DNA from 4 places in the Variovorax sp. PvP013 genome. Region 1 is predicted to be linked to each of the others. Evidence: predicted binding sites of a transcription regulator. Region 1 holds the regulator's gene; each other region holds the start of a gene.
What was found. Region 1 encodes LexA, which represses DNA repair genes until DNA is damaged. Its sites were predicted from a motif close to ACTGTATNNNNATACAGT; they were not measured.
Positions count from the first base shown of each region.

Region 2: the regulator LexA is predicted to act here: its motif matches at 2,290-2,307, upstream of ABID77_RS10375 (ATP-dependent helicase).
Region 3: the regulator LexA is predicted to act here: its motif matches at 2,243-2,260, upstream of recA (recombinase RecA).
Region 4: the regulator LexA is predicted to act here: its motif matches at 5,582-5,599, upstream of ABID77_RS10725 (DNA topoisomerase IV subunit B).

Region 1 is NZ_JBNDLF010000001.1:716,284-724,052, reverse strand. It holds gene ABID77_RS03490 (ABC transporter ATP-binding protein) at 1-811, opposite strand, end outside; gene ABID77_RS03485 (D-2-hydroxyacid dehydrogenase family protein) at 898-1,905, opposite strand; gene ABID77_RS03480 (hypothetical protein) at 2,001-2,360, opposite strand; gene lexA (transcriptional repressor LexA) at 2,494-3,168, opposite strand; gene ABID77_RS03470 (asparaginase) at 3,241-4,266, shown strand; gene adk (adenylate kinase) at 4,351-5,007, opposite strand; gene kdsB (3-deoxy-manno-octulosonate cytidylyltransferase) at 5,149-5,919, opposite strand; gene ABID77_RS03455 (Trm112 family protein) at 5,925-6,107, opposite strand; gene lpxK (tetraacyldisaccharide 4'-kinase) at 6,088-7,098, opposite strand; gene ABID77_RS03445 (ExbD/TolR family protein) at 7,100-7,522, opposite strand; gene ABID77_RS03440 (MotA/TolQ/ExbB proton channel family protein) at 7,542-7,769, opposite strand, start outside.
Region 2 is NZ_JBNDLF010000002.1:554,709-562,477, reverse strand. It holds gene ABID77_RS10385 (long-chain-fatty-acid--CoA ligase) at 1-957, shown strand, start outside; gene corA (magnesium/cobalt transporter CorA) at 1,100-2,086, opposite strand; gene ABID77_RS10375 (ATP-dependent helicase) at 2,321-4,465, shown strand; gene hpf (ribosome hibernation-promoting factor, HPF/YfiA family) at 4,886-5,215, shown strand; gene ABID77_RS10365 (PTS sugar transporter subunit IIA) at 5,309-5,776, shown strand; gene hprK (HPr(Ser) kinase/phosphatase) at 5,799-6,755, shown strand; gene fur (ferric iron uptake transcriptional regulator) at 6,787-7,206, opposite strand; gene ABID77_RS10350 (outer membrane protein assembly factor BamE) at 7,294-7,769, shown strand, end outside.
Region 3 is NZ_JBNDLF010000004.1:75,147-82,915, forward strand. It holds gene ABID77_RS13225 (biotin--[acetyl-CoA-carboxylase] ligase) at 1-762, shown strand, start outside; gene ABID77_RS13230 (hypothetical protein) at 769-1,215, shown strand; gene ABID77_RS13235 (YbaN family protein) at 1,228-1,614, opposite strand; gene ABID77_RS13240 (MarR family winged helix-turn-helix transcriptional regulator) at 1,697-2,179, opposite strand; gene recA (recombinase RecA) at 2,320-3,501, shown strand; gene recX (recombination regulator RecX) at 3,597-4,076, shown strand; gene argC (N-acetyl-gamma-glutamyl-phosphate reductase) at 4,084-5,007, opposite strand; gene sucC (ADP-forming succinate--CoA ligase subunit beta) at 5,190-6,356, shown strand; gene sucD (succinate--CoA ligase subunit alpha) at 6,368-7,261, shown strand; gene ABID77_RS13270 (TerC family protein) at 7,402-7,769, shown strand, end outside.
Region 4 is NZ_JBNDLF010000003.1:72,515-80,283, forward strand. It holds gene ABID77_RS10710 (hypothetical protein) at 54-242, opposite strand; gene parC (DNA topoisomerase IV subunit A) at 245-2,641, opposite strand; gene ABID77_RS10720 (lytic transglycosylase domain-containing protein) at 2,652-3,506, opposite strand; gene ABID77_RS10725 (DNA topoisomerase IV subunit B) at 3,565-5,550, opposite strand; gene ABID77_RS10730 (MFS transporter) at 5,717-6,943, shown strand; gene ABID77_RS10735 (hypothetical protein) at 6,973-7,116, shown strand; gene ABID77_RS10740 (class I SAM-dependent methyltransferase) at 7,119-7,766, shown strand.

The sequences.
Region 1 (7,769 bases):
TGACGATCTCGAAAGCGCTGACCAGCCGCATCTGCGCGTTGCCGGTGACCTGGAACTCCTGCATGGCCTCGCGCGCGAAGCCGGCCTCGCGGTGCGTGTGCGAGAACAGCTTGACGGTGGCGACGTTGGTGTAGGCGTCGGTGATGCGACCGGTCATGAGCGCGCGCGCGTCGGCCTGCGCCTTGCCGACCTTGCCCAGCCGCGGCACGAAGAACCACAGCGCCGCGACATAGAGCACCAGCCAGACGGCGAAGGGCCAGATCAGCTGGCGGTCGAGCACGGCGGCCAGCACGATGATGGTCGAGACGTAGACCACCATGGCGATCAGCACGTCGGCCAGCACGAAGATCGTGTCGCGCACGGCGATGGCCGTCTGCATCACCTTGGCCGTGATGCGGCCGGCGAACTCGTCCTGGTAGAACGCCATGCTCTGGCCGAGCAGCAGGCGGTGGAAGTTCCAGCGCAGCCGCATCGGCAGGTTGATGGCCAGCGCCTGGTGCTTGACGATGGTCTGCAGCGCCACCACGAAGATGCTGGCGAACAGCGCGACGGCGATCCACGTCAGCGTCGTGCCGCGGTCCTCCCACAGGCGCGCCGGCGACTGGCTGCCGAGCCAGTCGACGATGCGCCCGAGCATGGCGAACAGCCAGGCCTCGAAGGCGGCGATGACGGCCGTCAGCAGGCCCATCGTCGCGATCAGACCCCGGGTGCCCTGCGTGCAGGCCCAGAGGAAGGGGATGAACCGGGCGGGTGGCACGGCCGGCTCGGCCGCGGGGTAGGGGGGAAGGAGCTTCTCGAAGAAACGGAACACGATCGGGGAATTCTCTGTGACGTGCCCCCCACCATGACGGTGCCGCCGTCCACCGCCGTAGACCGGATGGCGACGTCGAGAGCGCTTCAGCGGCGTCGCTGCAGCGCTTCGGGATTCACGATGTTCGTCGGATTGTCCTGCACGAAGTTGACGACATTGTCGAAGGCCTGACCGAAGTAGGACTCGTAGCTGTCGAGTTCGACATAGCCGAGGTGCGGCGTGCAGATGCAGTTTTCAAGGCGCAGCAGCGCATGGCCCTGCAGCGGCGGCTCGCTCTCGAAAACGTCCACCGCCCCCATGCCCGGCCGGCCGCGATTGAGCGCGGTCAGCAGGGCGTCGGGCTCGACCAGCTCGGCGCGCGAGGTGTTCACGAATAGCGCGGTGGGCTTCATGCGCGAGAGGTCGTCGAAGCCGACGATGCCGCGCGTGGACTCGTTCAGGCGCAGGTGCACCGTCAGCACGTCGGAGGTCTCGAAGAAGGCCTCGCGGCTGGGCGCGACCTGGAAGCCGTCGGAGCGCGCCTGTTCGCGGCTGGCCTCGCGACCCCAGATCACCACCTGCATCCCGAAGGCCTGCCCGTAGCGCGCGACCAGCTGCCCGATGCGCCCGTAGCCCCAGATGCCCAGCGTCTTGCCCTTGAGCACCGAGCCGAGACCGAAGTTCGGTGGCATCGAGGCCGACTTGAAACCCGACTGCTGCCAGGCGCCGTGCTTGAGGTTGCTGATGTATTGCGGCAGCCGGCGCATGGCCGACATGATCAGCGCCCAGGTCAGCTCGGCCGGCGCCAGGGGCGATCCGACGCCCTCGGCCACCGCGACGCCGTGGTCGGTGCAGGCGGCGATGTCGATGTGGGAGCCGGCGCGGCCGGTCTGGGAGATCAGCCGGAGCCGGGGCAGCTTCTCGATCAGCTGGCGCGAGATCGGCGTCCGTTCCCGGGTCAGCACGATCACGTCGGCATCCTTGAGCCGGATCGAGAGCTGGCCGATGCCCTTGACCGTGTTGGTATAGACCTTGGCCGTGTAGGGATCGAGCTTGGCGGCGCAGCGCAGCTTGCGCACCGCATCCTGGTAGTCGTCGAGGATCACAATGTTCATGGCGTGTCATTGTGCCTCGCCATTCGGAGCGCGATTTCCAGCGCCGTCGAAGGGAATCGGCCGCCCGTGCCGACCCGCCCGACGGCTCGTCCCGCTCAGTGCAGCGTGCCGGCGCTGCGCGACAGTTCGGCGGCTTCCAGGGCCGCGAGCCGGTCGAGTTCGGCGCAGACGTCGACCAGCCGGCCCGACAGCACCAGTCGTCCGGTCACGCCGCCGCAGCGCTGGGCGTCGACCGTGCGGACGACGCGCAGGGGCCGCGGCGTCGCGACGGCGTGCGGCGGCAGGCGGTCCGCTTCGACGACCGCCCCGGCGCGGGGGCCACGCAGCGGACGTGCCGGAACGCGACGTGGTTGCGCCGTGTCGTCGGGGCTCGACGGGCGCGTCGGCATCCATCGGTTGGCGAGGGACTGCAGCGGCGAGAGCAGGTCGACCAAGGCGAGCAAAGCGATTCCCATGCGGATCTCCAGTGGACTGAGGGGTTGTCGAACGGTGGCGGACACCGGCGGATTCAGGATCGTCGGGGCGTGACGGAGCCGTGGCCGGGCGCCCAGCGCCCGCCACCCGTCGTGCCGCAGGAGCGCGGACCGGCTACATGAGCATCGTGTTGCGGATCAGGCCGACCGCCAGTCCTTCGATCTCGAAGGGCTCGCCCGGCTGCACGAAGATGGTCGGGTAGTCGGGGTTCTCGGCATGCAGCTCGACGGCTTCGCCGGTGCGCTTGAGGCGCTTGACCGTGACTTCCTCGCCCAGACGCGCCACCACGATCTGCCCGTTGCGGGCCTCGCGCGTGGACTGCACCGCCAGCAGGTCGCCGTCCATGATGCCGGCGTCGCGCATCGACATGCCGCGCACCTTCAGGAGGTAGTCGGGCTGGTGTTGGAACATGGTCCGCTCGACGTAGTAGGTCTGTTCGACGTGTTCCTGCGCCAGGATGGGCGAGCCCGCCGCCACGCGGCCGACCAGCGGCAGCGGCAGCTGGGAGGTGCCGGGCAATGCCAACGAGAACTGGTTGTTGCGCGATGCGTTCAGCGAACGCAGGGCGTCGCCCTTGAGGCGGATGCCGCGCGACGTGCCGCTGACGAGTTCGATGGCGCCCTTGCGCGCCAGGGCCTGAAGGTGCTCTTCGGCTGCGTTGGCGGAACGGAATCCCAGCTCGGCCGCGATCTCCGCCCGTGTGGGCGGCGCCCCCGTGCGGGCGATGGCCGCGCTGATCAGGTCGAGGATCTGCTGCTGCCGGGTTGTAAGCTTGATGGGAAATGGCATGGAAGCTCCTTGCGGTACTGTCTGGACATCCAGTATCTGTATTTTTGAACAGTTTTTGAAAGTTTGCAAGACATGGTCGACAACCCTCTGAACCGAAGGTCGCGCATCGTGGTGCTCGGCACTGGCGGCACCATCGCCGGCAAGGCGTCCGCCACGGGCGACAACGTCGGCTATGTCGCTGGACAGATCGGCGTCGCGGACATGCTCCACGGCATCGACGCGCCGCCAGGCGTGGTGCTGGTCACCGAACAGATCGCGCAGCTCGACAGCAAGGACATGGATGCGGCGACGTGGCAGACGCTGGCGCTGCGTTGCGCCGCCTGGCTGGCCGAGGCGGACGTGGTCGGCGTCGTTGTCACGCACGGCACCGACACGCTGGAGGAGACCGCCTTTTTCCTGCAATGCGTCCTGGCGCCGATGAAGCCGATCGTGCTGGTCAGCGCCATGCGCCCGTCGACCGCGTTGGCGCCCGATGGTCCGCAGAACCTTCGCGACGCGATCGCCGTGGCCGCCACGCCGGGCGCGCGGGGCGTGTGCGCGGTCGCCGCCGGCGCCGTGCACGGTGCCCACGACGTGCGCAAGGTGCAGACCTACCGGCTCGATGCGTTCGATTCCGGCGATGCAGGAGTGCTCGGATACGTGGAGGAGGAGGTGCTGCGCCGGCTGCGTGACTGGCCGGAATCCGATCGGGACGCCGCGCGACGGCGTTTCGAGGCGATGGCCCGGATGCCGCCCGCGAATTGGCCGCGCGTGGAGATCGTGACCAGCCATGCCGGGACCGACGGCCGACTCGTCGATCTGTTGGTGCGCGAGAACGCGATGGGGGCTCCCGCCGACCGGCTGCACGGTCTGGTCGTCGCCTCGACCGGCAACGGCACCGTCCATCGGGATCTGCAGGCTGCGGCATTGCGGGCGCAGGCAGCAGGGATCGCCGTGCTGCGGGCCACGCGCTGCGCCGGCGGGCGGATCGTGAGCCCGCCCGGAGAGGAAGAGGCAGTGCCGGGCGAATCCGCTCGGCTGCGCAGCGCGAACGATCTCACGCCCGTCAAGGCGCGGATCGCGTTGTTGCTGGAGTTGATCGGTTCGAGGGACGCGTGACGGCGATCGACGACGACCTCGTCGCCATCGATCCGCCGCGTGTGCGTTCGATCGCCGGGTCATGCGCTCCCGGCGATCCGGGGGTCAGTCGCTCAGGGCCGCCAGCGCGCGCTGCGTGATCTCGTCCACGGTGCCGACGCCGCTGATGGCGCGGTACTTGGGCGCGGCGTCCGGTTCGTTTTGCGCCCATTGCGAGTAGTAGTCGACCAGGGGACGGGTCTGCTGGCTGTAGACGTCGAGTCGCTTGCGGACCGTGTCCTCGTGGTCGTCGTCGCGCTGGATCAGGTCCTCGCCGGTGACGTCGTCCTTGCCTTCGACTTTCGGCGGGTTGAACTTGACGTGGTAGGTGCGGCCCGATGCGGGATGCGAGCGGCGTCCGCTCATGCGCTCGATGATGTCGCCGAAGGGCACGTCGATCTCCAGCACGTAGTCCAGTTTGACGCCGGCGCTGCGCATGGCGTCGGCCTGGGGCAGGGTACGGGGAAAGCCGTCGAACAGGAAGCCGTTCGCGCAATCGGGCAGCGCCAGGCGTTCCTTCACCAAGTTGATGATCAGATCGTCGCTGACGAGCGCGCCCGAGGCCATGACGGCCGCGGCCTCGCGGCCCAGTGGCGTCCCGGCCTTGACCGCCGCACGCAACATGTCGCCGGTGGAGATCTGCGGAATCGAAAATTGACGGCAGATGAAGGCGGCCTGCGTGCCTTTGCCCGCGCCGGGGGCGCCCAACAAAATGAGTCTCATGGTGTCCTCGGACGTTTTTTGGAATTCTTTTTCGCCCCGTGAATACTTATTGATTCCACAAGGCAGGTTATCTTGAGAATAACATGCGTCAACATCAGTGAATTCCCGACATCGACACTCGCCGTCGACCGTCTCCGAAGATCAAGCCCGTTCGATCAAGGCGCGCACGCGGACGAGGTCTTCCGGTGTGTCGACGCCCGGACCGGGGCGCAATTCGCTCACATGCACAGCGATGCGGAATCCATGCCAAAGCGCACGCAGTTGCTCCAGGGCTTCGGTGGCTTCCACCGGTGCCGGTGCCAGAGTCGGAAATCGGCGCACGAAGCCGGCCCGGTAGCCGTAGATCCCGATGTGTCGCAACGGCGCGGGTGAAGTGGGCAGGGCGCGCAGCCCTGCCGCGTCCTTTGCGCCATCGCGCCACCAGGGAATCGGCGCGCGGCTGAAATAGAGCGCGTGGCCCCGCGCATCGAGCACCGCCTTCACGACGTTCGGATTGAGGAAATCCTCCAGCGAGTCGATGGCGTGCGCGGCTGTGCTCATGGCGACGTCGGTGTCGGACCGCAGGGTTGCCGCCACGGCGTCGACCAGCGCCGGATCGATCAACGGCTCGTCGCCCTGCACGTTCACCACGATCTCGTCGTCGTCCAGGGCGAGTCGGGCGCAGGCTTCGGCCAGGCGGTCGCTGCCGCTCGGATGGTCGTCGCGTGTGAGCAGTGCCTCCACGCCGTGCGTCTCGCAGGCCTCGACGATGCGCGGGCTGTCCGCCGCGACGACGACGCGGCGGGCCTGCGAAAGGCGGGCGCGTTGCGCGACGCGCACCACCATCGGCACGCCGGCGAGATCGGCGAGCGGCTTGTCGGGCAGCCGGGTGGAGGCGAGCCGGGCCGGGATCAGGACGACGAAGGGCGTCACCGGCGTCAGAGCCCGAGTTCGTCGTCGGACAGCGGGCGGGCCTCGTTCTCGAGCAGCACCGGGATGCCGTCGCGCACGGGGTAGGCCAGGCGCGCGCTGCGCGATGCCAGCTCCTGCCTCGCGGCGTCCCAGGTCAGCGGTCCCTTGGTCACGGGGCAGACGAGCAGTTCAAGCAGCTTGGAATCCATCGACCGATGATAGCTTCGCGTCCAGTGCCTCGAAGAAGGCCGGCTCGGGTTCGAATACCAGCGGCACGGCCAACGCAGCAGGCCACCGGCGCCACAGCTTGACGGCGTCCTTCTCGGTGCAGACGACGGTCGGTGGCGCCGCACCGGTGATGGATACCGGCGGCGTCCAGCCGGCGAAGTCGTCGTGGTCGGGGAGGGCCATGCACGCCATGGGCTCCAGTCCCCGCTCGCGCAGCATCGAGAAGAATCTCTCCGGCTTGGCGATGGCGGCGACCGCCACCAGCGGCAGGTCGCGCAGATCGGCCAGCGGCACGGTGGTGCCGTCGCCGCGCAGCGCGTGGTCGGCCAGGGCGCGACGCGCGCCGAAACCGGGGATGGCGCGGGCGGCCGACGTGTCGGCCCGTCCGCCGGTGTGCAGCACGAGGTCGCACGCGCGCGGCCAGGGTTCGCGCAAGGGTCCGGCCGGCAGCAGCCAGCCGTTGCCGACGCCGCGATCGTCGAAGACGCAGATCTCCACGTCGCGGCGCAGCGCCAGGTGTTGCAGGCCGTCGTCGCTGACGATCAACCGCACGCCGGGATGCCGTGCCAGCAGGGCGCGCGCCGCCTCCACGCGCCGACGCGCGACGAAGACCGGCGCCCCGGTGGCGCGCCGCAGCAGCGCCGGTTCGTCGCCGACCTCGCGCGGGTCGCTGTCGTCGTGTACCTCGCGGCAGTCGTCGGTGCTGCGGCCATGGCCCCGGGAGACGATGCCCACGGTCATGCCGCGCGCCTGGAAATGCCGCGCGATGGCCATCACGACCGGCGTCTTGCCGGCGCCGCCGGCCACCACGTTGCCGACGACGACGACCGGCACCGGCACGCCTTCGCGTTGGAGCCAGCCCAGGGCGAAGAACGCGCGTCGCAGCGCGGCGAGGACGCCGAACAGCCATGCCACCGGCCGCAGCGCCCAGGCCGCGGCGCCGCGCCGCGACCACACGTGCCGCAGCGCCACCTCAGCCGCCCGGTGCGTTCGACGAACGCGCGGCGAAGGTCACATGCGTCAGCCCGGCGCGGCGCGCGGCCTCCATCACACGGACGACGGATTGGTGAGTGGATCGCTCGTCGGCGTCGATGACGACCACGCTGTCCGGCCCGTCCGCCGCCGCGCCGATCGCGGTGGCCAGGGCGGCCACGCCGGACTCGGCCAGCGGCGCCTTGCCGATCAGGTAGCGCCCGTCGGCGGCCACGGCGACGACGACCTGCCGTGGCTGCTCGCGCCGGGTCTCGGTGTCGGCCACGGGCAGGCGCAGCTGGATCTCCGTGAAGCGGCTGTAGGTGGTCGACAGCATCAGGAAGATCAGCACCACCAGCAGCACGTCGATGAACGGGATCAGGTTGATCTCCGGTTCGTCGCGGGACGCGCGGCGGAACTGCATGCGTGGGCGCGTCATGGCCTCAGGTCCGCAGCGTGCCGAGGTGGCGGGCGAAGCGTTCGCCGGCCAGTTCCAGCTGCAGCAGGTAGCCGTCGACCCGGGTGCGGAAGTAGCGCCAGAACATCAATGTCGGAATGGCCACCATCAGGCCGAAGGCGGTGTTGTAGAGCGCGATGGAGATGCCCTGCGCGAGCTGGGCCGGATTGCCCGATCCCATGCCGCCCGCACCCGACTGCGAGCCGAAGATCTC
Region 2 (7,769 bases), on a different contig from region 1:
TGGAACGAGCCGGTGATGGCGAAGGTGCCCGCCGGCGAGCAGTCCACCAGCGTCTGCGCGCTGCCGCTCTATCACATCTTCGCCTTCACGGTGAACATGATGCTGGGCCTGCGAACCGGCGGCAAGGTGATCCTGATTCCCAATCCGCGCGACCTCGCGGCCACGCTCAAGGAGCTGTCGAAGCACACCTTCCACAGCTTTCCGGCCGTCAACACGCTCTTCAACGGGCTGGCCAACCACCCGGACTTCGGCACCGTGGACTGGAAGCACCTGAAGGTGTCGGTCGGCGGCGGCATGGCGGTGCAGGGCGCGGTCGCCAGGCTGTGGCTGGAGAAGACCGGCTGCCCGATCTGCGAGGGCTACGGCCTGTCGGAAACGTCGCCGTCGGTGAGCTGCAACCCGACCACCAGCACGGCCTACACCGGCACCATCGGCGTGCCGCTGCCCGGCACCTGGATGACCCTGCTGGACGACGATGGCCGACCGTCGGCGCCCGGCGAGGCCGGGGAGATCGCGATCAAGGGACCGCAGGTGATGGCCGGCTACTGGCAGCGCCCCGACGAGACGGCCAAGGTCATGACGGCCGACGGCTGGTTCAAGTCGGGCGACATCGGCCGGGTCGACGAGCGCGGCTTCTTCCGCATCGTCGACCGCAAGAAGGACATGATCCTGGTCTCCGGGTTCAACGTCTATCCGAACGAGGTCGAGGACGTGGTCGCCCAGATGCCGGGCGTGCTCGAATGCGCCGCCGTCGGCATCGCCGACGAGAAGACGGGCGAGGCCGTCAAGCTGGTGATCGTCAGGAAGAGCGCGGACCTCACGGAGGCTCAGGTGCGCGCCTTCTGCAAGGAGCACCTCACCGGCTACAAGCGGCCCGCGCGCATCGAGTTCCGCACCGACATGCCCAAGACGCCGGTGGGCAAGATCCTGCGGCGCGAACTGCGCGACAAAGCCTGAGGACGCCGCGCGTCACCCACCCGACGCGTCGCGGTCTCCATGCCGGGGATACCGAGGAACCGGCTCCGCCGGTCCTCCGGTATCGCCCCCTGCAAGGGGGTTGACGAAGCGACACGCAGTGCGCGAAGACTGGGGGTGAGCCCTACTTCAACCAGCCGCGCCGGCGGAAGTACCACATTGGCCCCAGCGCGCTCGCCACCATCAGCGCGATCGCGTAGCCGTAGCCGTAGCTCCAGTCGAGCTCGGGCATGAACTTGAAGTTCATGCCGTAGACGCTCGCGATCAGCGTGGGCGGCAGCAGTGCCACGCTGGCCACCGAGAAGATCTTGATGGTCTTGTTCTGGTTGATGTTGATGAAGCCGACCGTCGCGTCCATCAGGAAGTTGATCTTGTCGAACAGGAACGCGGTGTGGTTGTCCAGCGACTCGATGTCGCGCAGGATCTGGCGCGCCTCCTCGAACTGGTCGGCGTTGAGCATGCGGCTGCGCATCATGAAGCTCACCGCGCGGCGCGTGTCCATCACGTTGCGGCGGATGCGTCCGTTCAGGTCCTCCTGCCGGGCGATGGCGCCCAGCACCTCGCCGGCGAGCTCGTCGCTGACGTTGCCGGCCAGCACCTTCTTGCCGACGACCTCCAGCTCGTCGTAGATGTTCTCCAGCGTGTCGGCCGAGTACTCGGCGTCGGCGTCGAGTAGCTTGAGCAGCACCTCCTTGGCGTCCTCGATGAGGCCCGGCGCGCGGCGCGCGCGCATGCGCAGCAGGCGGAACACCGGCACGTCCTCGTCGTGGATGGAGAACAGCACGCCTCGGCTGCGCAGCTCGGCGTTGTGCTGGTTCAGGATGAAGGCGACGCGCACCGAGCGCGGGTTCTCGTCGTCGTCGATCAGGAAGTCGCTGCGGATGTGCAGTTCGCCGTTGTCCTCCTCGTAGAAGCGCGCGGACTCCTCGATGTCCTCGTCCATCGCGTCCTCGGGGATGGACAGGCCGTAGTACTGCTTGATCCAGCGCTTCTCCTCGAGCGTCGGCGATTCGAGGTCGACCCAGATGGGCTGGAACTGCGACAGCTCCTCGAGCGCCTCGATCTCTTCCTGGACCAGGCGCCCGTTGGCGAGCGTGAAGATGTTGAGCATGGGCTCACTCCCGTGAAAATTCTGACGATGGGCGAGGGTGGGGGGCGCTTCCGATTCCCTCGCCGATGGCGTTCAGACGGGAGTCGAAAGCTGCCGAGACGGGTAGCTTTCCAAGTCGAAATCTCCGGTTGCAGCGACCCGCGATTATGGCATCGGGCCTCGGCATTTACCCGTAGACGCGGGCCGCCGGAAACGCCGTCCGCTCTGGATGGACATCCAGTAAAGTCGGGCCCGATGTCCACCATCGCGACCATCCCGGCCTCCGCGCCGTCCACGTCGACCGAGCGCCTCGCCGAGGCGCTCTCGACCCTCAACGACGCCCAGCGGGAGGCGGTCGAGCACGGCGTGGCGGCGGCTGGCGCGGTCGATGCCGACACGCGTCCGCTGCTGGTGATCGCCGGCGCCGGATCGGGCAAGACCAGCACCCTCGCGCATCGCGTCGCCGGCCTGATCGCCCGTGGCACCGACCCGCAGCGCATCCTGTTGCTGACCTTCTCGCGCCGCGCGGCGCAGGAGATGTCGCGTCGCGCCGGCCAGGTCGCAGCGCGGGTGCTGGGCCTGCGTGCCGACGCCGCGCCCGCGTTGCCGTGGGCGGGCACCTTCCACGGCATCGGCGCGCGGCTGCTGCGCGAGTACGCCGCGCGGATCGGCCTGGACGAGCATTTCACCATCCACGACCGCGGCGACGCCGAGGACCTGATGGGCCTGGTCCGGCACGACCTGGGCCTGTCGTCCACCACCCGGCGTTTCCCGCAGAAGGGCACCTGCCTGTCGATCTACTCGCGCACCGTCAACACCTGCATGCCGCTCGGCCGGGTGCTGGCGGAGGCGTTCCCGTGGTGCGCCGAATGGGAGGGCGAACTCAAGCGCCTCTTCGCCGCCTACGTCGATGCCAAGCAGCATCAGCGGGCTCTCGACTACGACGACCTGCTGCTGTACTGGGCCGGCATGGTGGCCGAGCCGGCGCTCGCCGCGCACATCGGCGCACGCTTCGACCACGTGCTGGTCGACGAGTACCAGGACACCAACCGCCTGCAGGCCTCGATCCTGCTCGGGCTCAAGCCCGACGGACGCGGCCTTACGGTGGTGGGCGACGACGCGCAGTCGATCTATTCGTTCCGCGGCGCGACGGTGCGCAACATCCTCGACTTCCCCGGGCAGTTCGCGCGCCCCTCACCCGAGGGATCGCAGCCGGTGGCGGCGCGCATCGTCACGCTGGAGCGCAACTACCGCTCGACGCAGCCGATCCTCGACGTCTCCAACGCCGTCATCGCCGCCGCCGCCGAGCGGCATGCCAAGACGCTGTGGACCGACAAGCCCTCGGCCGGCCGGCCTCAGCTCGTGCTGGTCCCCGACGAGGCTCAGCAGGCGCAGTGGGTGGCCGACCGCGTGCTGGCGCACCGCGAAGGCGGGCTGGCGCTGAAGTCGCAGGCCGTGCTGTTCCGCACCTCGTACCACAGCGCGGCGCTGGAACTGGAGCTGGCGCGGCGCAACATCCCGTTCGTCAAATACGGCGGGCTCAAGTTCCTGGAGGCGGCGCACGTCAAGGACCTGCTGGCCGTGCTGCGCTTCGCCCAGAACCCGCGCGGCCGCATGGCGGGATTCCGCGTCACCCAGCTCATCCCCGGCATCGGCCCGGCCACCTCGACGCGACTGCTCGACGCGATGGACGCCGCCGTCGATCCCGCCGACGCGGTGCGGGCGTTCGTGCCGCCTGCCAGCGCGAAGGTGGAATGGACGCGGTTCGCGCGGGCCTACGCCGCGCTGCGCCGGCCCGACCTGTCGTGGCCGGCCGACATGGACATCGCCCTGGGCTGGTACCTGCCGCATCTGGAACGCCTGCACGACGACGCCGCCATCCGGCGCGGCGACGTCGAGCAACTCGCCCGGCTCGCCGTCGGCTACGCCTCGCGCGAACGCTTCCTGACCGAACTCACGCTCGACCCGCCCGAGGCGACCAGCGACCGGCCCGGCCCGCCATCGCTCGACGAGGACTACCTCGTCCTGTCCACCATCCATTCGGCCAAGGGCCAGGAATGGACGTCGGTACACGTCCTCAACGCCGTCGACGGCTGCCTGCCCGCCGACGTGGCGCAGGGCGCGCACGAACTGGAGGAGGAGCGACGGCTGCTCTACGTGGCCATGACGCGGGCCCGGGACCATCTGCACGTCCTGGTGCCGCAGCGCTTCTACGTCACGCAGCAGGCGGTGCGCGGCGACCGCCACCTGTATGCCTCGCGCACCCGCTTCATCACCGAGGCCGATGCCGCCCGCTTCGAGCGCGTCACCTGGCCACCGCCGCCGCCACGCGGACCGGCCGTCCCGCCGCCGGCCGCCACCATCGACCTGCTCAGCCGCATGCGGGCCGCCTGGCGCTGACATCGGTTTCGAAAGCTCCGGGGAGGCCTTGCCTGCGGCAGGGTCGAAAGCGCTTCTTCAAGTTTTAATCTTTTTTCTTAATGTCTGTGGAGCACAGCATCCAGCAACACTGTCTTGCTATGCATTGGATAGCACCAGTGCTTCTGCTACAGCCTGTTTCCCGCGAACTGCCTCATGCAGGTTGCAATGCCCATGGGCCTTCGGCATAGTGAATCCGTCTTCCTCGATTCGCGTCTTTGTCCGACTCGACATGGACTCGCCACAGGTCCATCTTCACTTCAACGACCCATCGCCGCCGACTTCATTCCGCCGCATTTCGCATTCCAGCAATTCGTCTCCCCCTCTCTTTTTTCGCCGATCGACGTCTTCATTCCGGAGCGTCGGTCATTTTCCCAACCGTCAATTCCAGGAGGTCATTTCATGAATTTGACGATCAGCGGTCATCACCTCGACGTTTCTCCCGCCTTGCGCAATTACGTCACCACCAAGCTGGACCGGATCACCCGGCACTTCGACCAGGTGGTCGACGTGAAGGTGATCCTCACGGTGGAAAATCAGAAGGAAAAGGAGCGACGCCAGAAGGCGGAGTGCAACATCCACGTCAAGGGCAACGACATGTTCGCGGAATCGAGCCATGCTGATCTCTATGCCGCCGTCGATGATCTGGTCGACAAGCTCGACCGCCAGGTCGTGCGACACAAGGACCGTCTGCAGGATCACCATCACGAAGCGCCCAAGCGCGTGATGTAAGCGTCATTCGGGCAAATCCTCTTGCAGGCCACCTTCGGGTGGCCTTGGCTTTTTGGGATGCGGGTGCATAATCGCCCCCGCCCCGACATCACCATGAATCGCCTCGCGTCCATCCTGCCGCCCGCTCAAGTCCTCGTGAGCGTCGATGCCACGAGCAAGAAACGCGCTTTCGAGGAAGCGGGGCTGCTGTTCGAGAACCTCCACGGTCTCGCACGCGCCCTCATCACCGACAGCCTTTTCGCCCGCGAACGACTCGGCTCGACGGGTCTCGGTCACGGCGTCGCCATTCCCCACGGTCGCATCAAGGGTCTCAAGTCGCCGATGGCCTCGGTGTTCCGCCTGGCCGATCCCATCGGGTTCGATGCGCCGGACGAGCAGCCGGTCGTGCTGCTGATCTTCCTGCTCGTTCCCGAAGCCGCCACGCAGAAGCATCTGGAAATCCTCTCGGAGATCGCCGAACTGCTCAGCGATGCCGGTCTGCGCGAACAGATCAAGTCGAGCACCGACGCCCAGGCGCTTCATGCCCTGATCGCCGGCTGGCAGTCCGCCCAGGTCGCCTGAGTTCCACCTCGACGCACCGCGCATGAAACCGACGGTGATCAGCGCGGATGCGATGTTCGAGGAGTTCCGCGCCTCGTTGCGCTGGGAATGGCTCGCGGGTCTGGGTGCGTCGGAGCGCCAGTTCGACCCCGACGTCATCAGTCGCGCGCAGTCCGCCGCCGATCTGGTGGGCTACCTCAACTACATCCATCCCTACCGTGTCCAGATCCTCGGTACGCGCGAGGTCGCCTACCTGACCCGTGGCACCCAGGAGGATTGCGCCCGGCGCGTCGCCCGCATCGTGATGCTCGAGCCGCCGATGCTGGTGCTGGCCGACGGCCAGACCGCCCCCGACGAACTGCTCGCCATCTGCGAGCGGGCGCAGTTGCCGCTGTTCGCGACGCGCGAGAGTTCGGCGTTCGTCATCGATCTGCTGCGCGCCTACCTGTCCAAGCACTTCGCCGAGCGCACGTCGATGCACGGCGTGTTCATGGACATCCTGGGCCTGGGCGTGATGATCACCGGCGAATCGGGCCTGGGAAAGAGCGAACTGGGGCTGGAACTGATCTCGCGCGGCAACGGGCTGGTCGCGGACGACGCGATCGACCTGTTCCGCATCAACCAGAACACCATCGAGGGCCGCTGCCCCGAGTTGTTGCAGAACCTGCTGGAGGTGCGCGGCATCGGCCTGCTGGACATCCGCGCGATCTTCGGCGAGACGGCGGTGCGGCGGAAGATGCGCCTGAAGCTCATCGTGCACCTCGTGCGCCGCGACAGCTTCGAGCGCGACTACGAGCGCATGCCGGCGGCGCCGTTGACGCAGGACGTGCTGGGCATCCCGGTGCGCAAGGTCATCATCCAGGTGGTCGCCGGGCGCAACATCGCGGTGCTGGTGGAGGCCGCGGTGCGCAATTCGATCCTGCAGCTGCGCGGCATCGACACCTATGCCGACTTCGTCGCCCGCCACCAGCGCGCCATGGAAAGCAGCGCCGACAACTGAAGTCCCGACATCGCACCGAGGCGGGCGGACCTCAGCGCTTGCCGGCGCAGTCGGCGCACAGGCCGTAGAGCGACATCGCGTGGTCCTGGAGGATCCAGCCCTTGTCCTGGGCGACGAGCTGCTGGCGGCGCTCGATCTCCGCGTCGTAGAACTCCTCGACCTTGCCGCAGGACGTGCAGATCAGGTGGTCGTGGTGCGAGCCCTCGTTGAGTTCATAGACGGCCTTGCCGCTCTCGAAATGACTGCGCTCCAGGATGCCGGCCTGTTCGAACTGCGTCAGCACGCGATAGACGGTGGCCAAGCCGATGTCCGAGTGCTCGTTGAGCAGCACGCGGAAGACATCTTCCGCGGTCATGTGCCGCTGGCTCGTGGTCTGGAAGATCTGGAGGATCTTCAGTCGGGGCAGCGTGGCCTTCAGGCCCGTGCTCTTGAGTTCGTCGATGTTGCCCATGGTCTTTTCCTGCGCCTGCCCTGCAGGGATGAGCCTCCGAAGGGCAGCCGTTACAATCGTCCGATCATATCGTTCCATCCTCTTTTCATGCTTGTCAATCTCCAAAGCCGCCTGTGGCCGATGGTCGCTGCCGCGGGCGTGAGCTTGTCGCTGGGCGCCTGCAGCAGCGTCACCGAGCGCACCCGGGGCGCCCTGGTCGCCGTGACGCCCTACAAGGTCGAGGTGGTGCAGGGCAATTTCGTCTCCAGCGAGCAGGTCGCGCTGCTTAAGCCCGGACAGTCGCGCCAGCAGGTGCGCGAGATCCTGGGCACCTCGCTGCTGACCGACGTGTTCCATTCCGACCGGTGGGATTACGTCTTCACCATCCGGCGTCAGGGCGTCGAGCCGCAGCAGCGCCGCTTGACGCTGTTCTTCAAGGGCGAACTGCTCGACCGCTTCCAGGGCGACGAGATGCCGAGCGAACAGGACTTCGTCGCCAAGCTCGACACCCGCCGCCGCACGGGCCGGGTGCCGGTGCTCGAGGCCTCCGAGGCGCAGCTCGACAAGGTGGCGCCCGCCAAGGC
Region 3 (7,769 bases), on a different contig from region 1:
GAGATCGTTCCCGAGATCGACTCCACCAACACCGAGCTCATGCGCCGCGCCCGCGCCGGCGACACCGCCCCGGTGCTGCTGGTGGCCGAGCGCCAGACCGCCGGGCGCGGCCGGCTCGGCCGGGCCTGGAGCATCCAGGGCGTCGAACCCGGCACGCAGGCCGTTTCTCTCATGTTCTCCCTCGGCCTGCCGTTCGCGCCGAGGGACTGGTCGGGCCTGTCGCTCGCCGTCGGCGCCAGCGTGGCCGACGGCCTCGATCCCGACGGCACCGCGGGCGTGCGCCTGAAGTGGCCCAACGACCTCTGGATGGCCGACGACCGCAAGCTCGCCGGCATCCTCATCGAGACCGCCTCGCCGGTCGCCGGAAGCGGGGCCGCTGCCGCCACCGCCGTCGCGCCGCGCCAGCTCGTGATCGGCATCGGCATCAACATCGGTCCGCGCGACGCGCAGGGCCTGCGCGCGCCGCCGGCCTGGGTGCGCGAATGGCGGCCCGACGCCACCGCCGGCGACGTGCTGCGCGACATCGCGCCGCCGCTGCTGCGCGACGTGCTGGCGTTCGGTACCCGGGGCCTCGCGCCGTTCGCCGAGCGCTTCGCGGCGCGCGACGCCTTGCGCGGGCGCGAGGTCGATCTCAGCGACGGCACCACCGGGCAGTGCGAAGGCATCGGCTGGGGCGGCGAACTGCGGGTGCGCACGGCCGCGGGCCTGCAGTCGGTCACCAGTTCCGACATCAGCGTGCGGCCGCGCCGCGCCGGGGACTGAACGGCCATGGGGCGCGCGGCGGTCATCGTGCTGGCGCTCGCGAACCTGGGGTATCTCGCCTGGAGCAGGGGTGCGCTGGCGACCTTCGATCTCGTGCCGGCCGACCTCGCCGCGCGCGAGCCGCAGCGGCTGGCCCGGCAGATCCTGCCCGAGCGGCTGCGCGTCGTCACGCCGGCGCAGGAACGGGAGGAAGCCCGCGCGCGGGCGGAGGCCGAAGTCCAGGCGCAGGCGCGACTCCGGGCCCAGACGCGGGAGATCCGCACCACCGCCTCGGCGACGCTGGCGGGGTCCGGCACCGTGATCGGGGTGTCGGAGCCGGTCGTGCTGTCGGTGCTGCCCGATCCGTCCGCTCCGACCGACCGGTCCGCGTCGCCGAGGCCGTCCACGCCGCCGGCCCCGGCGGCATCCGCGCCCACGTCCGAACCCTCCCGGCCGGCGTCGGCGGCCCGGTAGCCGGCGCCGGCGTCAGCCCGGCTCGGGCCGCAGCCAGAGCCAGCCCAGCACCGCCGCCATCGTGCCCAGGACCAGCCCCGCCACCCACGTCGTGCGGATGCCGTGCCAGACCAGCACGGCGCTCGCGCCCATGGTGAACGTGGCGATCCACTTCACGCGCCGCGCGACCCTGCCGCCGTCATCCCAGTCGCGCAGCAACGGGCCGAACAGGCGGTGCGCGTAGAGCCAGGCGTGCATGCGCGGCGAACTGCGCGCCGCGGCCCAGGCGGCCATCAGGATGAAGACGGTGGTCGGCATGCCCGGCACGATCGCGCCGATGAGGCCCAGCACCACGCACAGCCCCGCGAACGCCATCAGGAGCCAGCGCGCGACGCGCGGCAACGGCTTGCGCGACGCCATGACGGGCGTCGGGTCCGGGGCGGGAGGGGTCGGGTCCGGCTCGGAAGGCACGGCGCGCCGCGCGGGTCGCGCGCCGTCTTCTTCAGGACGCATAGGCCTCCAGGCCGATCGTCACGACGGTGGCGATGTCGTCGCCCACGCTGGCGCGGAATTCGGCCTCGGCCTGCGCCACGGCCTTGCGGAAGGCTTCCAGCCAGGCCAGGCCGTCGGCGGTGAACAGCACGCGGCGCGCCCGCGCGTCGAGCGGGTCGGGCCCGCGCGTGACCAGGCCCCAGGCCTCGCACTGGTCGACCAGCGTGCCCATGGCCTGCTTGGTCATGCCCGCGCGCGCGGCCAGTTCGGTCAGGCGCGAGCCGCCGCGTTCGAGGTGGCGCGTGATGTGGACGTGGGCGGCGCTGACCTGCGAGCGCGCGGCGAGGTTCGACAGCGCCAGCGGCACGTCGACGTCGTGCGCCATCAGCGTCAGCACGCGCTCGTCGAAGCGGCGCATCGCGTGGCCCAGCAGACGGCCCAGGTGGGTCTGGCGCCAGTCGTCGGTGACGTCGAGAAGGGACGTTTCGGTCATCGGAAAATGGTCATCCAAACTGACCAAAAAACGCTCTTGTTCTTTGGCACACCGTCTTAAACTACTGTTCAAGCATCCAGCGAGTCCTTTCAAGACCCGGGGTGCCGACATCACAACCCGTTGATTTTAAAGGATTTCTCATGGACGCACTCGTCAAGGGCAGCAGCATCTCCGTCGCCGGGAGCGAAAAGGCTAAGGCCCTCCAGGCCGCGCTGGCGCAGATCGAAAAGCAGTTCGGCAAGGGCACGATCATGCGGCTCGGCGAAGGCGAGGCGCTGGAGGACATCCAGGTCGTCTCGACCGGTTCGCTCGGCCTGGACATCGCGCTGGGCGTGGGCGGCCTGCCGCGCGGCCGCGTGATCGAGATCTACGGTCCGGAATCCTCGGGCAAGACCACGCTCACCCTGCAGGTCATCGCCGAGATGCAGAAGCAGGCCGGCACCTGCGCCTTCGTCGACGCCGAGCACGCGCTCGACGTGCAGTACGCCCAGAAGCTGGGCGTCAACCTGTCCGACCTGCTGATCAGCCAACCCGACACCGGCGAGCAGGCCCTGGAGATCGTCGACTCGCTGGTGCGTTCGGGCGCCGTGGACCTGATCGTGGTCGACTCGGTCGCCGCGCTCACGCCCAAGGCCGAGATCGAGGGCGAGATGGGCGACTCGCTGCCCGGCCTGCAGGCCCGCCTGATGAGCCAGGCGCTGCGCAAGCTCACCGCCACGATCAAGAAGACCAACTGCATGGTCATCTTCATCAACCAGATCCGCATGAAGATCGGCGTGATGTTCGGCTCGCCCGAGACCACCACCGGCGGCAACGCGCTCAAGTTCTACGCCTCCGTGCGCCTGGACATCCGCCGCATCGGCACCATCAAGAAGGGCGACGAGGCGATCGGCAACGAGACCAAGGTGAAGGTGGTGAAGAACAAGGTCAGCCCGCCCTTCAAGACGGCCGAGTTCGACATCCTGTTCGGCGAGGGCATCAGCCGCGAGGGCGAGATCATCGACATGGGCGTGACCGCCAAGATCGTCGACAAGTCCGGCGCCTGGTACGCCTACATGGGCGAGAAGATCGGCCAGGGCCGCGACAACGCGCGCGAGTTTCTGCGCGAGAACCCGGCGCTGTCGCGCGAGATCGAGAACAAGGTGCGCGAGTCGCTGGGCATCCCGATGCTGGCGGCGGAAGCGGGCACGGCCGACGCCGCGGGCGCCGCTCCCAAGGCGGACAAGGGCGACAAGGTCGAGAAGACCGACAAGGCCGAACCGAAGGCCGACGCCAAGGCACCGAAGCCGCCGCTGTCGCAGCAGCAGCCACTGGCGTCCTGATCGTCCCTGGTGCCTCGAAGGCGCCCGCGCTTCTGGCGACGGGCGCCTTTTCCTTCGCATCGCCACCACTCACGTCGCCGAGGATCGATCCTGCCATGGCCTTCGCCGCTCCGTCCCTCAAGGGTCGCGCCCTGCGCCTGCTGAGTCAGCGCGAGCATTCGCGCGCCGAACTCGCGCGCAAGCTGGCGAAGTACGAGGAGGAGCCCGGCACGCTGGCGGCGGCGCTCGACGAGCTCGAGGCCAAGGACTTCATCAGCGAGGCGCGCGTGGTGCAGTCGGTGGTCCACCAGCGCGCGCCGCGCATGGGGGCAATGCGGGTGCGCCAGGAACTGCAGAAGAAGGGCATCGCGCCGGAGGCGATCGGCGAGGCGGTCGCCGGCCTCAAAGACACGGAACTGGCCCGCGCTGGCGAGGTGTGGCGCCGCCGCTTCGACGGGCCGGCCGTCGATCAGAAGGAGCGCGCCCGGCAGGCGCGCTTCCTGATGGCGCGGGGCTTCTCGGGCGCGGTCGTCGCGAAGGTGCTGCGCGGGGCCACGGACATGGATGCCGATACCGGCACCGGTTTCGAGGACTGAGCCGCGCTCAGAGCTTGAGCATCAGCTTCAGGTTCTGCACCGCGGCGCCGCTCGCGCCCTTGCCCAGGTTGTCCAAGCGCGCGATGACGACCGCGTGGCGGTGGTCCTCGTTGGGATAGACGCGCAGTTCGAGTTCGTTGGTGTCGTTGAGCGCGGTGGGTTCGAGCTTGCCGTCGGCCGTGGGCGGCAGCACCTTCACGAAATGCTCGGGCGTGTTGCTCCTGGCGTAGTGCGCCGCCAGCGTGTCGTGCAGGTCGGCGGCGCGGGGCTTGCCCGGCAGGTCGTCGAGGTGCAGCGGCAGCTGGACCAGCATGCCCTGGCGGAAGTTGCCCACCGACGGCACGAACATCGGCCGGCGCGAGAGACCGGTGTATTTCATGATCTCGGGGATGTGCTTGTGCTTCAAGCCGAGCGCGTAGACCTCGTAGGGCGGTGCTTCGCCCTTCTCGTAGGCCTCGATCATCGGCCGTCCGCCGCCCGAGTAGCCGCTGACCGAGGGCAGCGCCAGCGGGAAGTCGGCCGGGATCAGGCCGGCGTCGATCAGCGGCCGCACGATGGCGATGGCGCCGGTCGCGTAGCAGCCCGGATTGGCCACGCGATCGGCCCGCGACACCGCCTCCCAGTGGCCTTCCACCAGTTCCGGAAAGCCGAAGGCCCAGCGCGCGTCGGTGCGATGGGCGGTGGAGGCGTCGATGATCTTCGGCCTGGCGCCGGGCAGCTGGTCGATCAGGGCCACCGACTCGATGGCCGCGTCGTCGTGCAGGCACAGCACGACGAGATCGACGCCGGACATCAGGTCGCGCTTGGCGTTCGTGTCCTTGCGCAGCTCGGGCGCGATGCTCACCAGCTCGACCTGCGGCATGGACTGGAGCCGTTCGCGGATCTGCAGGCCGGTGGTCCCGGCTTCGCCATCGATGAAGACTTTGGGCATGATTGAAGTGGGTGAGTTCGTTGAAACCAGGGAACCAATGCCGAGCCGCCGGCTCGCGTTGGTGCAGCGCACCATGATACATTTCCACGGTTAATCGCCGCCCCCGTCCTCCGAGACGCCGCGGCCCGCGATCGACATCCCTTTCATCGCCCGTTCTCAACCTCCGTCCCGAGAGACCCCTCATGAAGATTCACGAGTACCAAGGCAAGGAAATTCTTGCCAAATTTGGCGTGCCCGTGCCGCGCGGCATCGCGGCCTACACGGTCCAGGAGGCGGTCGAAGCCGCCCAGAAGCTCGGCGGCCCGGTCTGGGTCGTCAAGGCCCAGATCCACGCGGGCGGCCGCGGCAAGGGCGGCGGCGTCAAGGTCGCCAAGACCATCGAGGACGTCAAGCGCATCGCCGGCGAGATCCTGGGCATGCAGCTCAAGACGCACCAGACCGGCCCCGAGGGCCAGAAGGTCCGTCGCCTCTACATCGAGGACGGCGCCGACATCCACAAGGAATACTACGTCTCGGCCGTGACCGACCGCGCGACGCAGAAGATCGCCTTCATCGCCTCCAGCGAAGGCGGCATGGACATCGAGGAAGTGGCCCATTCCTCGCCCGAGAAGATCATCACCGTCTACGCCGACCCCAAGGACGGCCTGACCGACGCGCAGGCCAAGGAGATCGCCGACGGCATCGGCATGCCGGCGGACTCCACCGCGCAGACGGTCGACATCCTCAAGAAGCTCTACACCTGCTACATGGAGACGGATGCCGCGCTGGTCGAGATCAATCCGCTCAACCGCGACAGCAAGGGCAACGTGATGGCGCTGGACGCCAAGTTCAACTTCGACAGCAACGCGCTGTTCCGCCACCCCGAGATCGTCGCCCTGCGCGACCTCGACGAGGAGGACGCGGCCGAGGTCGAGGCCTCCAAGTTCGACCTCGCCTACATCAGCCTGGATGGCAACATCGGCTGCCTGGTCAACGGCGCCGGCCTGGCCATGGCCACCATGGACACCATCAAGCTGTTCGGCGGCGAGCCGGCCAACTTCCTCGACGTGGGCGGCGGTGCCACCCCCGAGAAGGTGACCGAGGCCTTCAAGATCATGCTGAAGAACAAGAACGTGGAAGCCATCCTCGTGAACATCTTCGGCGGCATCATGAAGTGCGACACCATCGCCACCGGCGTGATCGCAGCCTGCAAGGCCGTGAACCTGCAGGTGCCGCTGGTCGTGCGCATGAAGGGCACGAACGAGGTCGAAGGCAAGAAGCTGCTGGCCGATTCGGGCCTGCCCATCATCAGCGCCGACACCATGGCGGACGCGGCCCAGAAGGTCGTCGCAGCGGTCAAGAAGGCCTAAGGAACACAGTCATGTCGATCTACATCAACAAAGACACCAAAGTCATCACCCAAGGCATCACCGGCAAGACCGGCCAGTTCCACACGGAGAAGTGCCAGGAGTACGCGAACGGCAAGAACTGCTTCGTGGCCGGCGTGAACCCGAAGAAGGCCGGCGAGTCGATCTTCAGCATCCCGATCTTCGGCTCGGTCAAGGAAGCCGCCAAGGAGACCGGCGCCACCGTCTCCGTGATCTACGTGCCGCCGGCCGGCGCCGCCGCCGCGATCTGGGAGGCCGTCGAGGCCGACCTCGACATGGCGATCTGCATCACCGAAGGCATCCCGGTGCGCGACATGCTCGAAGTGCGCAACAAGATGAAGGCCAAGGAAGCCGCCGGCGGCAAGAAGACGCTGCTGCTGGGCCCCAACTGCCCCGGCCTGATCACGCCCGACGAGATCAAGATCGGCATCATGCCCGGCCACATCCATCGCAAGGGCCGCATCGGCGTGGTCTCGCGCTCGGGCACGCTGACCTACGAAGCCGTGGCCCAGCTCACCGAGATCGGCCTCGGCCAGTCGAGCGCCGTCGGCATCGGTGGCGACCCGATCAACGGCCTGAAGCACATCGACGTCATGAAGGCCTTCAACGACGACCCCGAGACCGACGCCGTCATCATGATCGGCGAGATCGGCGGCCCCGACGAAGCCGACGCGGCGCGTTGGTGCAAGGACAACATGAAGAAGCCGGTGGTCGGCTTCATCGCCGGCGTCACGGCGCCTCCGGGCAAGCGCATGGGCCACGCCGGCGCGCTGATCTCGGGCGGTGCCGACACGGCCGACGCCAAGCTCTCCATCATGGAAGAGTGCGGCTTCACCGTGACGCGCAACTTCTCCGAACTGGCGAAGCTGCTCAAGGCGCGCATCTAAGACGCCTCGGGCGTATCGCACACCGAGTTCGCGCACGTCCCTCACGCCGACAGCGCGTTCCCCCAAGCCACCCCAAAAGAAGAGCGCTCGCAATGACCCATTGCGAGCGCTTTTTCAATACATAACAACGGGACATCGACATGGAATTCCTCAACACCTCCACCTTCTGGATCGGTCTCCTCGAGATCGTCTGGATCAACATCATCCTGTCGGGCGACAACGCGGTCGTGATCGCGCTGGCGGCCCGATCGCTGCCGCCCGAGCAGCAGCGCAAGGCCGTGCTGATCGGCTCGGGCGCCGCCGTCGTGCTGCGCATCGTGCTCACGATCGTCGCCGCCAAGCTGCTCGCGCTGCCCTACCTGCAGATCATCGGCGGCCTGCTGCTGCTGTGGATCGGCCTGCAGTTGCTGGGCGAGGAAGACGAGGGCGAAGGCCACGGCAAGCACCACGGCACCATGTTCTCGGCCGTGCGCACCATCCTCATCGCCGACCTGGTCATGAGCCTGGA
Region 4 (7,769 bases), on a different contig from region 1:
CTCGCAGGGGGTGGGCGAGAGCGACACGCAGTGCGCGAAGCCTGGGGGTGAACCTACTTCTTGCGCTCCTTCGCGCGGCGCACCTGCCGGCTCTGGGTCGCTTCCTCGGCAGCACGTTCGCGCGCGGCGCGTTTGTCCTGCCGCTTGCGGCGCAGGTACCGGCCCAGCACGAAGCTGCCGACGCCGGTGAGCGAGGCCAGCACCAGGCCGACGGTGCTGAGATCGAGGCTCGCGAAGTTCATGGTCAGAGCACCCGCACGACGTTGGTCGGCTTGAAGCCCAGGTCGGCGGCCTTGCCCTTGCGCCCGCGCGGGGCGCGGGCGTTGTTCAGGGTGCGGATCTCCAGGGTCTCGTCGCGCTCCTTGCCACCGCGGCCGATGCCCTCGACGCGCACGCTGCGCGTGTAGGCGGCGGCACCGGCGAGGGTGTCCTTGGGTTCGAGGTCGATCAGCATCAGACCGCGTCCGCCCTTGGGCATGGCCTTGAGCTCGGCCATCTCGAAGGTCAGGATGCGCCCGCCGGTGGAGGCGCAGGCCACGTGCGTGGCCATGGGCAGCGGCTCGGCGCCGCTGGCGCCGCCGGCGAGCGCCGGGCGACACAGCTGCTCGCCCTCGCCGACGGCGACGAAGGCCTTGCCGGCGCGGTGGCGCGACATCATGTGCTCGATCTGCGCCGTGAAGCCGTAGCCGCCGGTGGTCGCCAGCAGCAGCAGCGCGCCGGCCGGGCCGGCGAAGCAGTGCGCCACGTGGGTGCCGCCGTCGAGCTCGATCAGCGTCGTCACCGGCTGGCCGTCGCCGCGCCCGCCGGGCAGCGAGGCCACCGGCACGGTGTAGACGCGCACGCCCTTGTCCTTGGCGGTGCCGAAGACCAGCAGCGTGTCGACCGTGCGGCACTCGAAGGCGCCGTAGAGCGCGTCGCCCGACTTGAAGCTGTATTCGGCCGGGGCCGCGCCCGGCTGCTGCGCCGCGCGCTCGCTGGCCCAGCCCTTCTGCGTGCGCACCCAGCCCTTCTGCGACACGATCACCGTCACCGGCTCGTCGAGCACCTTGACCTCGGCCACGGCGCGCTTCTCGGCCTGGATCAGGGTGCGGCGCGGGTCCTCGAAGGTCTTCGCGTCGGCCTCGATCTCCTTGATCATCAGGCGCCGCAGCGACGCCGGGTTGCCCAGGATCTCGTCGAGCCGACGCTGCTCGTCGCGCAGGTTCTTCAGCTCCTGCTCGATCTTGATGGCCTCCAGCCGCGCGAGCTGGCGCAGGCGGATCTCCAGGATGTCCTCGGCCTGGCGCTCGCTCAGGCGGAAGCGCTCGATCAGCGCCGCCTTGGGGTCCTCCGACGCGCGGATGATGGCGATCACCTCGTCGATGTTGAGCAGCACCAGCTGCCGGCCCTCGAGGATGTGGATGCGGTCGAGCACCTTGGCCAGGCGGTGCCGCGAGCGCCGCTCGATGGTCCTGGCGCGGAACGCGATCCACTCCTCCAGCATGCGGCGCAGCGACTTCTGCGTCGGCTTACCGTCGCCGCCGACCATCGTCAGGTTGATCGACGAGGAGGTCTCCAGCGAGGTCTGCGCCAGCAGCGTGGTGACGAACTCGTCCTGGCCGATGCGCGAGGTCTTGGGCTCGAACACCAGGCGCACCGCCGCGTCCTTGCTCGACTCGTCGCGCACCACGTCCAGCTGCGCCAGCACCAGCGCCTTGAGCTGGACCTGCTCGGCGCTCAGCGCCTTCTTGCCGGCGCGGATCTTGGGGTTGGTGAGCTCCTCGATCTCCTCCAACACCTTCTGCGTGCTCACGCCCGGCGGCAGCTCGTTGACCACCAGCTGCCACTGGCCGCGCGCGAGTTCCTCGACCTTCCAGCGCGCGCGCACCTTGAGCGAGCCGCGGCCGGTGCGGTAGGCGTCGGCGATGTCGCCGGCGCTGCTGATGATCTGCGCGCCGCCGGGGTAGTCGGGGCCGGGCACGATCGCGAGCAGCTCCTCGTCGGTGAGCTTGCCGTGGGTCTTGATGAGCGCGACGCAGGCGTCGGCGATCTCGCGCAGGTTGTGGCTCGGGATCTCGGTGGCCAGGCCGACGGCGATGCCGCTGGCGCCGTTGAGCAGCACGAAGGGCAGCCGTCCCGGCAGCAGCGCGGGCTCCTCGGTCGAGCCGTCGTAGTTGGGCACGAAGTCCACCGTGCCCTCGTCGATCTCGTCGAGCAGCAGGCTGGTGATGCGCGCGAGACGGGCCTCGGTGTAGCGCATGGCGGCGGCGCCGTCGCCGTCGCGGCTGCCGAAGTTGCCCTGGCCGTCGATCAGCGGGTAGCGCTGCGAGAAGTCCTGCGCCATGCGCACCAGCGCGTCGTAGGCGGCCTGGTCGCTGTGCGGATGGAAGCGGCCGAGCACGTCGCCCACCACGCGCGCGCTCTTGACCGGCTTGGCGCCGACGTTGCCGTTGGCGCCGCCGAAGCCCAGCCCCATGCGCGACATCGAGTAGAGGATGCGCCGCTGCACCGGCTTCTGGCCGTCGCTGACGTCGGGCAGCGCGCGGCCCTTGACGACGGACAGCGCGTATTCCAGATAGGCGGTCTGGGCGTAGTCGGCCAGGGTGAGCGCGTTGGGGTCGTCCGGGGGGGCCGGGAGGTCGAGCGTGGGTTGGTCGTCCATGGGTTCGGGGTCAGTCAGTCGATGTGTCGTTCGGTCGGTCGGCGATGGCGTCCACCGTGCTCGCGGCGCCGGCGAGCTCCATGCGCACGCGCTGCGGCGCCCGGCCGCCGCGCGCGGCGGTCGCGCCCGGCCGGACCGGGCCCGCCAGGGTCGCCACGGTGGCGCCGGGCTTGAGGTAGGCGTAGAGCTGCAGCACGGTTTTCACGTAGTTCTGCGTCTCGCGGTAGTCGGGGATGCGGTTGCCGGCGCGCTGCACGGCGCCCTCGCCGGCGTTGTAGGCGGCCAGGGCCAACTCGATGCTGCCCTGGAAGCGCGCGATCAGGTCGCGCAGGTAGCGCGAGCCGGCGGCGACGTTCACGCGCGGATCGAACAGCTTGTGTTCCTGCGTCGTGCGGGCGTCGCCGCGCACGCCGTAGCGCTCCGCGGTCGCAGGCATGAGCTGCATCAGCCCGCGCGCGCCCTTGGGCGAGACGGCCTGGGCGTCGAAGCCCGACTCGGTCGCCACCAGCGCCTGCAGCAATTCGTAGTCGATGTCGTGGGTGCGCGCGGCCAGTTGCAGCGCGGCCTTGGCCGAGCGGTGATCGGGCGAGGCCTCGAACAGCGCGAGCAGCGTCCGAGCGGCCGGCGCCACGGCGCCGGTGACGGCGGCACCGCCACCGGCCAGCGGCCCCAGGCCCTGCGCGGTGTCGAAGCTCTGCCCGCCGCGGAAGAACAGCCGGTAACGCGCGTCGAGCTTCTCGGCCGCGAAGTGCGCGACGCCCTGGGGGTCGACGTAGCCGTAGATGTCGGCCGCGAGCGCGGCGTGCTGCGCCAGCGACAGCGTGGCGGCGAGGAGGAGGGAACGCAGCAGGGTGTGGATCTTCACGTGGGGATTCGATGCAGGAACCGGGCCGATGGACGCCCGGCGCAGGGACATGACGGGGTCAGACGTCGATCTCGACGTCGTCCGCGCGCAGCTCCATCAGTTCGCGCCGCGCGGCGGCCTCGCCCTTGCCCATCAGCTTGGTGATCTCGCCCTGCGTGTCGGTGAAGCCGAAGCGGCCGAGCCGGACCTGCAGCAGGCGGCGGGTGTCCGGATTGAGCGTGGTTTCCCACAATTGTTCCGCGCTCATCTCGCCCAGGCCCTTGAAGCGGCTGATGCTCCAGGCGCCTTCGCGCACGCCGTCCTTGCGCAGCTTGTCGAGGATGGCGACGAGCTCGCCCTCGTCGAGCGCGTAGGCCTTGGACGCGGGCTTCCTGCCGCGCGCGGGCGCGTCGACGCGGAACAGCGGCGGCTTGGCGACGTAGACGTGGCCGGCCTCGATCAGCTTGGGGAAGTGGCGGAAGAACAGCGTCAGCAGCAGCACCTGGATGTGCGAGCCGTCGACGTCGGCGTCGGAGAGGATGCAGACCTTGCCGTAGCGCAGGCCGCCCATGTCGGGCGTGTCGGCGGGACCGTGCGGGTCGACGCCGATGGCCACCGAGATGTCGTGGATCTCGGTGTTGGCGAACAGCCGGTCGCGCTCGACCTCCCAGGTGTTGAGCACCTTGCCGCGCAGCGGCAGCACCGCCTGCGACTCCTTGTCGCGGCCCATCTTGGCGCTGCCGCCGGCGGAGTCGCCCTCGACCAGGAAGACTTCGTTGTGGGCGATGTCCTTGCTCTCGCAGTCGGTCAGCTTGCCCGGCAGCACGGCCACGCCGGAGCCCTTGCGCTTCTCGACCTTCTGGCCGGCGCGCTGGCGCGTCTGCGCGGCCTTGATGGCCAGCTCGGCGAGCTTCCTGCCGTAGTCGACGTGCTGGTTGAGCCACAGCTCAAGCGCCGGGCGCACGAAGCTCGAGACCAGCCGCACGGCGTCGCGCGAGTTCAGGCGCTCCTTGATCTGGCCCTGGAACTGCGGGTCCAGCACCTTGGCGCTGAGCACGTACGAGGCGCGCGCGAACACGTCCTCGGGCAGCAGCTTGACGCCCTTGGGCAGCAGCGAATGGAACTCGATGAAGCTCTTGACGGCGTTGAACAGGCCGTCGCGCAGGCCGCTGTCGTGGGTGCCGCCGGCGCTCGTCGGAATCAGGTTGACGTAGCTCTCGCGCACCGGCTGGCCGTCCTCGGTGAAGGCCACGCACCAGTCGGCGCCCTCGCCCTCGGCGAAGTTGTCGGCGTTGCGGTCGGCATGGCCGGCGCCCTCGAACAGCGGGATCACCGGCTCGCCGTGCAACGTCTGCATCAGGTAGTCGCGCAGTCCGCCTTTGTAGAGCCATTGCTGCTGGTCGCCGGACTTCTCGTTGACCAGCGTCACGGTCACGCCGGGCATCAGCACGGCCTTGCTGCGCAGCAGGTGCGTGAGCTCGCCCAGGGGCAGCGCGGGCGACTCGAAGTACTTCGGGTCGGGCCAGGCGCGCACCGTGGTGCCGAGCTTGCGCTCGCCCGCCGCGAGCGGGCGCACCACCAGCGGCTCGACCACGTCGCCGGCGGAGAAGGCCAGCTTCGCCACCGAGCCCTCGCGGTGCGAGGTCACCTCCAGGCGCGTGGACAGCGCGTTGGTCACGCTCACGCCCACGCCGTGCAGGCCGCCGGAGAAGCTGTAGGCGCCGCCCGAGCCCTTGTCGAACTTGCCGCCCGCGTGCAGCCGGGTGAACACCAGCTCGACCACCGGGGCCTTCTCCTCCGGGTGCAGGCCGAAGGGGATGCCGCGGCCGTCGTCCTCGATGCCGACCGAGCCGTCGGCATGCAGCACGACCCTGATCTTCTTGCCGTGACCGGCGAGCGCCTCGTCGGCGGCGTTGTCCAGCACCTCCTGGATGATGTGCAGCGGGTTGTCGGTGCGGGTATACATGCCCGGGCGCTGCTTGACGGGTTCGAGGCCCTTGAGGACGCGGATCGAGCCTTCGGAATACGCCGGGGGCGTGGAGGAGGTCTTGGGGGAGGTCGCCATGGGCGGATTGTAATGAGCGCGCGTTCGAGGGACTGGACATCCGTACAGTACCACCGACCCGCCACGGGGTCGATGCGCGCAACGCATCGAAGACGCGCCGAAATGTCATCGCCGCCGCTGTCGCGCGGGGGCTGCGCCGGACGGCGCGAATGACTACATTCGAAGGATGTCCCCCCTCTCCGAACCCCCTCGCCTGTCGATGCGTCAGGTGCTGCTGTGCGGCGCCCTGATCGTCACGCTCTCCATGGGCATCCGCCACGGCTTCGGTCTGTGGCTGCAGCCGATCACGCAGGCGCAGGGCTGGACGCGCCAGACCTTCTCCTTCGCCCTCGCCATCCAGAACCTCTCCTGGGGCGTGATGGGCGTCTTCGCCGGCATGCTGGCCGACCGGCTGGGCGCCTTCCGCGTGCTGCTGATCGGCGCGGTACTCTACGCCGCAGGCCTGGCGGGCATGGCGCTGTCGACCACGCCGCTGACCTTCGCCCTGACCACCGGCATCCTGATCGGCGCCGCGCAGGCCGGCACCACCTACGCCGTGGTCTACGGCGTCATCGGGCGCAACATTCCGGCCGAGCGCCGCTCCTGGGCCATGGGCGTGGCGGCGGCGGCCGGCTCGTTCGGACAGTTCCTGATGGTGCCGCTCGAAGGCCAGCTGGTCGCCCGGCTGGGCTGGGACAACGCGCTGCTGGTGCTCGCCGCTGCGGTGCTGCTGATCGTGCCCTTCGCCTTCGGCCTGCGCGAGCCGGGCCGGGTCGCCGCCGCCGGCGCGGCGCGCCAGCAGAGCATCCTGCAGGCGGTGGGCGAGGCCTTCCGCTATCCCAGCTTCGGCCTGCTCATGGCCGGTTACTTCGTCTGCGGCTTCCAGGTCGTCTTCATCGGCGTGCACATGCCCAGCTACCTCAAGGACAAGGGCCTGTCGCCCGAGGTGGCGAGCTACGCGCTGGCGCTGATCGGCCTGTTCAACATCTTCGGCACCTACGCCGCCGGCACGCTGGGCCAGCGGCTGGCCAAGCGCAAGATCCTGGCGGCGATCTACTTCGGCCGCGCCGTCGCCATCGCGGTGTTCCTGACGGTGCCGCTCACGCCGGCGAGCGTCTACGTGTTCGCCGGCGTGATGGGCTTCCTGTGGCTGTCGACCGTGCCGCCGACCAACGCGCTGGTGGCGCAGATCTTCGGCGTGGCGCACCTGTCGATGTTGAGCGGCTTCGTGTTCCTGAGCCATCAGGTCGGCTCGTTCCTGGGCGTGTGGCTCGGCGGCTTCCTCTACGACCGCACGGGCAGCTACGACATCGTCTGGTACATCGCCATCGGCCTGGGCGTGCTCGCCGGCCTGGTCAACCTGCCGATCCGCGAGAACGCCATCGCGCGCGCGGCGGTGCCGCGCCCGGCCTGAGGCGCATGACCCTCCCGATGCGATCCGCCATGCCCCGCGCCACCCGCTTCCGTCCGTTGTACCGCGCCGCCGCCTGGGTCGCCGGGGCCGCCGCGCTGGCGGGCGTGTTCCTGCTCTACACGCGACCGGCCTTCATGGTCACGATGATCGACCAGCTGTGGGCGTGCTTCTGACCATGACGCCGATCTCGCCGGCCCCATCGGCACCCGACGCATCGCCGCCCTCGCCCTGGGTCGTGCGCTGGAGCGGCCTCGTCGCGCCCGGCGGCACGGTGCTCGACGTCGCCTGCGGCGGCGGCCGACACCTGCGCTGGTTCCATGCGCGCGGCCATCGCGTGACGGGCGTGGACCGCTCGGCCGAGGCGTTGCGCACGCTCGCGCCGCTGGCGCGCGACGGTGCCGAGATCGTCGAGACCGACATCGAGGCCGGCCCGTGGCCGTTCGCGGGCCGGGTCTTCGACGCCGTGGTCGTCACCAACTACCTCTGGCGCCCTCGCCTGCCCGACGTCGTGGCCGCCCTCGCCCCCGGCGGCGTGCTGATCTGCGAGACTTTCGCCGTCGGCAACGAGACCGTCGGCCGCCCGGCGCGCGCCGACTTCCTGCTGCGCCCGGGCGAGCTGCTCGACGTCTGCCGCGACCTGCGCGTGGTGGCCTACGAGAACGGCTTCCTGGAGACCCCGGCGCGCTTCGTCCAGCGCGTCGCGGCGGTCCGGCCGGGGGCCGGAAGCGCTTCGGAAACAGCGTCGGATCCGCCCCGCCATTTGTTGCAAACCCTTGCCAGCGACGCAGTCTCGGCGCCGAGGCCCCCCACGGGCGCTCGGTAGAAT